DNA from 2 places in the Enterobacter cloacae complex sp. IR5418 genome. Region 1 is predicted to be linked to the other one. Evidence: predicted binding sites of a transcription regulator. Region 1 holds the regulator's gene; the other holds the start of a gene.
The links. The regulator PhoB, encoded in region 1, activates phosphate uptake and scavenging genes when phosphate is short. The targets are predictions, from matches to a motif close to CTGTCATAAAACTGNCNNAT.
Positions count from the first base shown of each region.

Region 1 (4,197 bases):
AAATGTCATAAAGCCCAGCGCGATAATGTCACGCGATTTCAAGTGATGGGTCATAAAACCTTACTGCCTGTGGATGTGGTGTTGAAAACGTTGAGATTTTCGCCATCCCTGACGGGACGATACAGCGGAAAATTTGCTCAATTTCAGCGGGATATGCTCCCGTCCTGGCGTGGCGAAGAATAGTTTTTCGATTTACCACGCAAATACAGTCGGTCTGACAGTATATGGGGGGCAATTTAAACGCTTATAACGTTTAAAGGCAAGAAGGGATCGTAAAACCAGAACAATATGCCAGCATGAAAATGCAGACCAACATTATATGCCATATATAAGAAAAACTCATGGCTAATCATGCGAACAAAAAAGCACCAGCCGTATAATATTCATTCGCGTTTCGCTTGACTGCAAAGCAAACGGGCCAGCAATCGCTGGCCCGTGGAAAGGTAGCCTGACACACTCGCCGTCAGGCGCGCTTTTTGGCAATTAATCGTTCCGGGATAACGAAACTAAAGCGCGTGCCCTTACCCAGGGTACTTTCGATATTGAGCCGGCTTTCGTGGTGGCTGACGGCATGCTTCACGATAGCCAGCCCCAGTCCGCTCCCGCCGGTCTGCCGCGAGCGCGCCTTATCCACCCGGTAGAACCGTTCGGTGAGACGCGGAAGGTGTTCAGGCCCAATCCCCGGCCCGTTGTCCTCGACGCTAAACTCAGCCCCCGCCAGGGTATGCTGCCAGCGCACCGTAATATGCGTCCCTTTCGGGGTATGATTCACGGCGTTATAGACCAGGTTTGAGATAGCGCTCCGCAACTCATCTTCACTGCCCAGCACTTTCAGCGTGTTATCAACGTCAAAAGCCAGCGTGTGCTGATTATGACTCAGCGTTTGGGCTTCGCGCTCCACCACCCGCAACATCATCGGCACATCAATGATGTCATTTAGCGCCAGCGACGGGGCGGCCTCAATTTTTGAAAGCGTCAGCAGTTGTTTAACCAGCCCTTCCATGCGGAACGTCTGCTCACGCATGGTATGCAGCGCTTTCTCACGCGGCGCCCCCTCAAGCGTTTGCTCCTGCATCATCTCCAGGTAGCCCTGAAGCACCGTCAATGGCGTACGCAGCTCGTGGCTGACGTTAGCAAAGAAGTTGCGGCGAGCGCCCTCAAGCTGGTGCATCTGGGTAACGTCACGTGCCACCATCAGCCACTGGCGATCGCTGTAGGGCATCACGCGGATTTCCAGATGGCGACCGTTATTGAGCTTAAGGTTGTGCGGGCGGGAAAAATCCCGCTTTTTCAGATACAGCGTGAACTCGGGATAACGCAGAAGGTTCAGGATGTTCTGGCCATTATCATCCGGCCAGCGCAGGCCCAGCAGCTGTTGTGCGAGGCCATTACACCAGAAGATCGTCCCTTCTTCTGTTGTCAGGATCACCGCATCCGGCAGCGACTCCGCACCGCTGCGAAAGCGTTTGATCAGGCTTCCCAGCTCGCGACGGCGCTTTTTATTACGCATCTGCATCTGGTGCAGGCCGTAGAGTAGCGGTTCCCAGCTTCCGCTTCCCGGCGGGGGGGTCATACTTCTGTCGACCCATAGCCACCAGGAGAGACGCAGTAAATTCCAGAAATGCCAGACGAGCAATCCCGTCACGGCCACCAGTAAAAACCACGGCAGATAGCCAAAAATAGCCCCCAGAATGAGGGCCGGAATACAACATAAGATCAGTTCAAAGACGAGCCTTTTCCATGACAGACGTTCCAGCACGCGTCACACTCCTGTCATTGTTCAGAAACGGGTCGAGAAACGATAACCCGTGCCGCGGACCGTCTGTACCATGCGATCGTGGCCGCTCAGTTCCAGTGCTTTACGCAGGCGGCGAATATGGACGTCAACCGTTCGGTCTTCGACATAGACGTTAGTTCCCCAGACGTTATTCAGCAACTGTTCGCGGCTGTAAACGCGCTCCGGGTGTGTCATAAAGAAGTGCAGGAGTTTAAATTCGGTTGGCCCCATATCGAGGGGGTTTTCACCGGTCATGACCCGGTGTGAAGTGGGATCCAGACTCAGACCCTGCATCTCAATCACCTCTTCCACCGCCATCGGTGAAATTCGGCGCATCACGGCTTTAATACGCGCCACCAGCTCTTTCGGGGAGAACGGTTTGGTGATGTAATCGTCCGCGCCGGTTTCCAGACCGCGCACGCGATCCTCTTCCTCGCCGCGCGCCGTGAGCATCACCACCGGGATATCGCGGGTCATCGCCTCGCGTTTGATATGCTTGATAAACTGCAATCCGGAACCGCCAGGCAGCATCCAGTCCAGCAGGATCAGATCGGGCCAGGGTTCATTCAGCTGATTCACCGCGCTGTCATAATCTTCCGCTTCAACCGGCTGGAAGCCATTTTGTTCAAGCACGAAGCACACCATTTCACGGATCGGAGCTTCATCTTCTACGACCAGAATACGTCTCGCCATACTTTGCCCTGTCTTATCGTATTTAAGTTACAAGTCTGTGATGCGGCGTCATTATGCGTCAGATTTATGACAGATTTATGAAAAACATTACCACTATAAATGGCAAACTGTTGTTTTATTACAGCGGTTATTTTCCGTTCCCCGAAAGTTTATAATCCTGCTTTCTTATTATTGCCACGGATCTCTTATGCGCATACTTCACACCTCAGACTGGCACCTGGGTCAAAATTTTTACAGCAAAAGCCGCGCCGCGGAACATGACGCGTTCCTGAACTGGCTGCTGGAGACGGCTCAGGCTCATGAGGTGGACGCAATTATTGTGGCGGGCGACATTTTCGATACCGGATCGCCGCCGAGCTATGCGCGTGAGCTGTACAACCGTTTTGTGGTCAACCTCCAGCAAACCGGTTGTCACCTGGTGATTGTCGCCGGAAACCATGACTCCGTGGCGACGCTGAATGAATCCCGCGACATTCTGGCGTTCCTCAATACCACCGTGGTGGCCAGCGCCGGACACGCGCCGCAGATCCTGAAAAAACGCGACGGCACGCCGGGCGCGGTGCTGTGCCCAATCCCGTTTTTACGCCCGCGCGATATCGTGCAAAGCCAGGCCGGTCTGTCCGGCAGCGAAAAACAGCAGCATCTGTTGCAGGCCATCACCCACTATTATCACCAGCAGCATACGCAAGCCTGTGCCCTGCGCGGCGAACAGGCCATTCCGATCATTGCCACCGGACACCTCACCACCGTCGGGGCCAGTAAGAGTGACGCGGTGCGCGAGATCTATATCGGTACGCTGGACGCGTTTCCGGCGCAGAACTTCCCGCCCGCCGACTACATTGCTCTCGGGCATATCCACCGGGCGCAGGTCATCGGCGGCTGCGAGCATATCCGCTACTGTGGCTCCCCTGTTCCGCTCAGTTTCGATGAAACCGGTAAGGCCAAGTCCGTGCATCTGGTGAGCTTCACCGACGGCAAACTCAGCGCCGTCGAGACGCTGGAGGTGCCGGTCACCCAGCCGCTGGCGGTGCTGAAAGGCGATCTTGCCGCGATTACGGAACAGCTTGAGCAATGGCGCGGCGCAGAGCTTGATCCGCCAGTCTGGCTGGATATTGAAATCACCACTGATGAGTACCTGCATGATATGCAGCGAAAAATTCAGGCGCTGACCGAAGATTTGCCGGTAGAGGTGCTGCTGGTGCGCCGCAGCCGCGAACAGCGCGAGAAAATTCTGCTGAGCGCCCAACGTGAAACGCTAAGTGAACTTCGGGCAGAAGAGGTATTCGAGCGGCGGCTGGCGCATGAAGAGATGGACGACGCCAGACGCGTCAGGCTGAACGAGCTGTTTATTCAGACGCTGCACGCCCTCAATGACGAGGAAGAAAACGCATGAAAATTCTGAGCCTGCGTCTGAAAAACCTGAACTCGCTCAAAGGCGAGTGGAAAATTGATTTCACCGCGGAGCCGTTCGCCAGCAACGGGCTGTTTGCCATCACTGGCGCCACCGGCGCGGGGAAAACCACGCTGCTCGACGCCATCTGCCTGGCGCTGTACCACGAAACGCCGCGTCTGAATAAGGTCTCCCAGGCGCAAAACGACCTGATGACGCGCGATACCGCAGAGTGTCTGGCAGAGGTGGAGTTTGAGGTGAAAGGCGTGGCATATCGCGCTTTCTGGAGCCAGAACCGCGCCCGCAACCAGCCGGACGGGAACTTACAGGCACCGCG
Region 1 is NZ_JBMKHS010000002.1:33,018-37,214, reverse strand. It holds gene brnQ (branched-chain amino acid transporter carrier protein BrnQ) at 1-54, opposite strand, end outside; gene phoR (phosphate regulon sensor histidine kinase PhoR) at 464-1,759, opposite strand; gene phoB (phosphate response regulator transcription factor PhoB) at 1,781-2,470, opposite strand; gene sbcD (exonuclease subunit SbcD) at 2,658-3,863, shown strand; gene sbcC (exonuclease subunit SbcC) at 3,860-4,197, shown strand, end outside.

Region 2 (4,197 bases), on a different contig from region 1:
TCTGAAAACCAGCTACGAGCCGCAGGAAGCGAACAGCATGATGGCCTTCTGCATCAACGGTAAATCAAAATCGCTGAGCGAACTGTTTATGTCTCACCCGCCGCTGGATAAACGTATTGAAGCGCTGCGTAGCGGCGAATACCTGAAGTAAGGCAATCGGGTTGAAAAAAACCGGGCAGGAGAGCTTCTCCGCCCGGTTTTTTTATGCCTGCGCCTTTGGCTGGGTGACCCGAATGCCGCTAATGATCGCCGCGAGGGTCGCCAGTGTCCCTGCGGTAACCAGCGCAACGTGTGTCGCATTCTGCCCGGCAAGGTTAAACATCAACGCCACCATGGCGGCCCCGGTGCTTTGCCCTAACAATCTTGCCGTACCCAGCATCCCGCTGGCGCCACCGCTGCGATGACGTGGGGCCGAGGTGATGATCGTGTGGTTATTGGGAGACTGGAACAGTCCAAAACCGGCCCCGCAGAGGATCATGCGCCAGATAATATCCAGATCTCCCGGTGAGGAGGGCAGGAGCGCCAGCGCAAACAGTCCCACCGCCATGACGACCAGCCCAATCGCCCCCAGCAGTCCGGCATGAACTCGCTCAATAAGGTAACCGGCCAGCGGGGCCATCACCATGGTTGCCAGAGGCCAGGGGGTGAGCAGCAAGCCTGTTTCCACTTCCGAACGACCAAGCACGCTCTGTAAAAAGAACGGCAGCGCAACCAGCGCCAGCATCTGGGCGCAGAACGAACAAATGGAGGTACAAATGGAGAGCGAAAACAGCGGAATACGCAGTAAATCGACAGGTAATAATGGCACCGGCAGGGCCAGCTGACGCCGCACGAAGAAAAAGCCGACGGTGAGCATGGCAACGATTTCTGCGGCGATCAGCGTCAGAGACTGCCCCTGTGCAAAACCGCTGAGCGCGGTAATCAGCAGGCCGAACGTCAGCGCGTTCATCACTGCGCTGGGCAGATCAAAACGCGGCATGGCGCTTTTCGGGCCATTTTCCGGCAAATAGCGCAGGGCGAAGACGATCGCCACAACGCCCAGCGGCACGTTAATGGCAAACAGCCACTGCCACGAGGCAACGGACAGAATGGCGGCGGCAATCGTCGGCCCGGCGGCAGACGACACGGCCACAATAAAAGAGTTAATGCCCATGCCGCGCCCAAGATGGCGATGAGGATAGATGAGTCGTATCAGGGCCGTATTCACGCTCATCAGCGCCGCGCCGCCAAAACCCTGTGCGATACGCGCAAGCGTAAGGGTGTGCAGTGAATCGGAAAGAGCACAGAAGAGCGAGGTGAGGGTAAAGACCACCAGCCCACACTGGTAAACCCGGCGATAACCAAACATATCGCCCAGGAATGAGAGCGACAAAAGGGAAATCACAATCGCTATCTGGTACGCATTAACAATCCAGATGGAGCTTGCGGGAGAAGCATTAAGGTCTTTGGCAATGGTAGGAAGCGCCACGTTGGCAATCGCACCGTCAAGGACAGCCATCGAAATACCGATGACAATAGTGGCAATTGCCCCATACCGTTGCGGTAAGGGCAGGCCATCAGAAACGTTTTTTTGCATGGGAAAAGAATGACTCAACGTGAAATTATTTTCAGGGTAACTATTTTAGCATCGTTATTTCGGTTTTATGTCGCAGATTTGTAACGAAGTAAAGCCAGACAGATTGCAGCACGCATCACACGAATTTATAATAAAAACCGGTTCTGATTTTTATAAAACACTCTCCATGAGGTGATAAATGGCAATCGCAGATTTGGATAAGCAGCCAGATTCTGTTTCTTCCGTGCTGAAGGTGTTTGGCATCTTGCAGGCGCTCGGAGAAGAGCGTGAAATTGGTATTACAGAGTTGTCGCAGCGTGTGATGATGTCGAAAAGCACCGTTTATCGCTTTTTGCAGACGATGAAATCATTGGGTTATGTCGCGCAGGAAGGAGAATCAGAAAAATATTCTCTGACCCTGAAACTGTTTGAACTGGGTGCCCGCGCCTTGCAAAACGTGGATCTGATCCGCAGCGCAGACATTCAGATGCGCGAACTTTCGCGGCTGACGAAAGAGACCATTCACCTTGGCGCACTGGATGAAGACAGCATTGTTTACATCCACAAAATTGACTCTATGTACAACCTGCGCATGTATTCACGCATCGGTCGTCGTAACCCGCTGTACAGCACCGCAATTGGTAAAGTGCTGCTGGCCTGGCGCGATCGCGAAGAGGTGAAGCAAATCCTTGACGGTGTGGAATATAAACGCAGCACCGACCGCACGATTACGAGTACGGATGAACTGCTGAGCGTGCTGGATCAGGTGCGTGAGCAGGGTTATGGGGAAGATAACGAAGAGCAGGAAGAGGGGCTACGTTGCATCGGTGTGCCGGTATTTGACCGCTTCGGCGTTGTCATTGCGGGCCTGAGCATTTCGTTCCCAACGCTGCGTTTCTCCGAAGAGCGTCTTCATGAATATGTGGCGATTCTGCATACCGCAGCGCGCAAAATTTCAGAGCAGATGGGCTATAACGACTATCCGTTCTGATCGACGACCCAACAAAAACGCCGCAACAGTGCGGCGTTTTTGTAAGCAAAATTCAGCGCTGATTAGCCGTTATCAACCACAACAGATGATTTTCGCAGCACAGGACAGTTGGTTAACCCGATGATCCCGCTGTCTGAATGGATGTACTGTGCCGTGCTTACCCCCTGGGCGGTGAGATATTTACACTGGATACCCAGACCCGCGGCATTTTCTTTGCTCCCCATAAGTACGCCATACCCACTTAATAACAGGCCGATCCACACAATGGCCAGTACAATTACCGTACGAATAAGTAAACGCATCGTTGCCTCTTTTTTCTTTGTTGTCATGGAGTAAGCGTAACGGGTTTACGCAGTGAAACAAGTGCACGATTCCGAAAAGAGTCTGTTGAAGGTACAGTTAGCCCCTGTTTAAGATAACCGTGATAACCTGGCTGCATCAGGTCATAAGACGGAGTGTGGAGTGAAAAAAATACGCTGGGTAATTCTGATTATCGTGTTGATAGCATGCGTGGTGCTGTGGACGCAGACTATCAATGTGATGTGCGATCAGGATGTACAGTTCTTTAGCGGCATTTGTTCAATCAATAAATTTATCCCCTGGTAGAGGCCATTTTTACGCTGAGTGATGTCCTTACGTGGCGGCAGTGGTAAAATGGCGGTTTTTACTGAGGTGGTGAAATGGGTGAGTTACTGAATTCGGGGCTGCTGAGCATTGCATCCCTGGTCATGTCTTTGGTGGTGCTGGTCGTTGGGCTGGTGCTGTGGTTCTTTGTTAACCGCGCCAGCTCCCGCACCAACGAGCAGGTTGAGCTGCTGGAAGCATTGCTCGATCAGCAGAAACGGCAGAATGCGTTGCTGCGTCGTTTGTGTGAAGCCAACGAGCCGGAAGCGAAAGAGGTAGCGAAGGACGCCGTTGCTCAACAAGACGAGGAAGACTTCATTCGTCTGGTAGCCGAACGATAGTCTGCCCGGAGCGGGGAGGTGGCCTGACGTACGGCGTAAATCCCCTCCCTAATCAAATGTGCCCCTCAACATCTCTGCATGTAATTAAGCAGCCGTTAACTATTGTTTCAGCATACTGAAAATTGGCGAATATTTATCCTTATTCAACAATTACGGTTTCGTTGAATAAAGAGTGTGCTTTATCTTTCCTGAAGTGTTTTATTTTTATCGAAACGTTTTGCTTGCCTTCTTTTGAGGCAGAGTCATAAAAATTTCATTATTTTGGTGCAGAATAACGCTTATTAAATGGTGGATTTTAATACAGTTAGCAAAATGGAATTAACATCGTATATTCCCTGTCACACATTGGTGCGTTGCAATGTTTTCAGCATAACTTTTCACAAAATGTTCTAACTCAGTCATTACTTTTAAGAAAATCAGGGATTGGGATGGACGCTTTGAAATGATTGAGCTATGTTTAAAAAGTCTTTGATTACAGGGCGCGTCATTGCACCCTGCGGGCAGTCAGGTCAGGTGGTGCCTCATTAGACAATTCGCATAACTGTGCAGATTGTTATGAAGTAAAGCCTGAATTTGTGCGGCGGATCGAGACACGTTTAAAAATGGCTTGCCATATTAAACGTTGTGTGTGATAACACGTTTTGGGTCAAACGAGGTACAGTTCTGTTTATGTGTGGCATTTTCAG
Region 2 is NZ_JBMKHS010000015.1:20,422-24,618, forward strand. It holds gene htpX (protease HtpX) at 1-151, shown strand, start outside; gene ACOTX7_RS13220 (MFS transporter) at 203-1,576, opposite strand; gene kdgR (DNA-binding transcriptional regulator KdgR) at 1,755-2,546, shown strand; gene ACOTX7_RS13230 (YobH family protein) at 2,609-2,848, opposite strand; gene mgrB (PhoP/PhoQ regulator MgrB) at 3,009-3,152, shown strand; gene ACOTX7_RS13240 (YebO family protein) at 3,227-3,511, shown strand; partial or broken gene ACOTX7_RS13245 (DUF2627 domain-containing protein) at 4,181-4,197, shown strand, end outside.
Region 2: the regulator PhoB is predicted to act here: its motif matches at 1,644-1,663, upstream of kdgR (DNA-binding transcriptional regulator KdgR).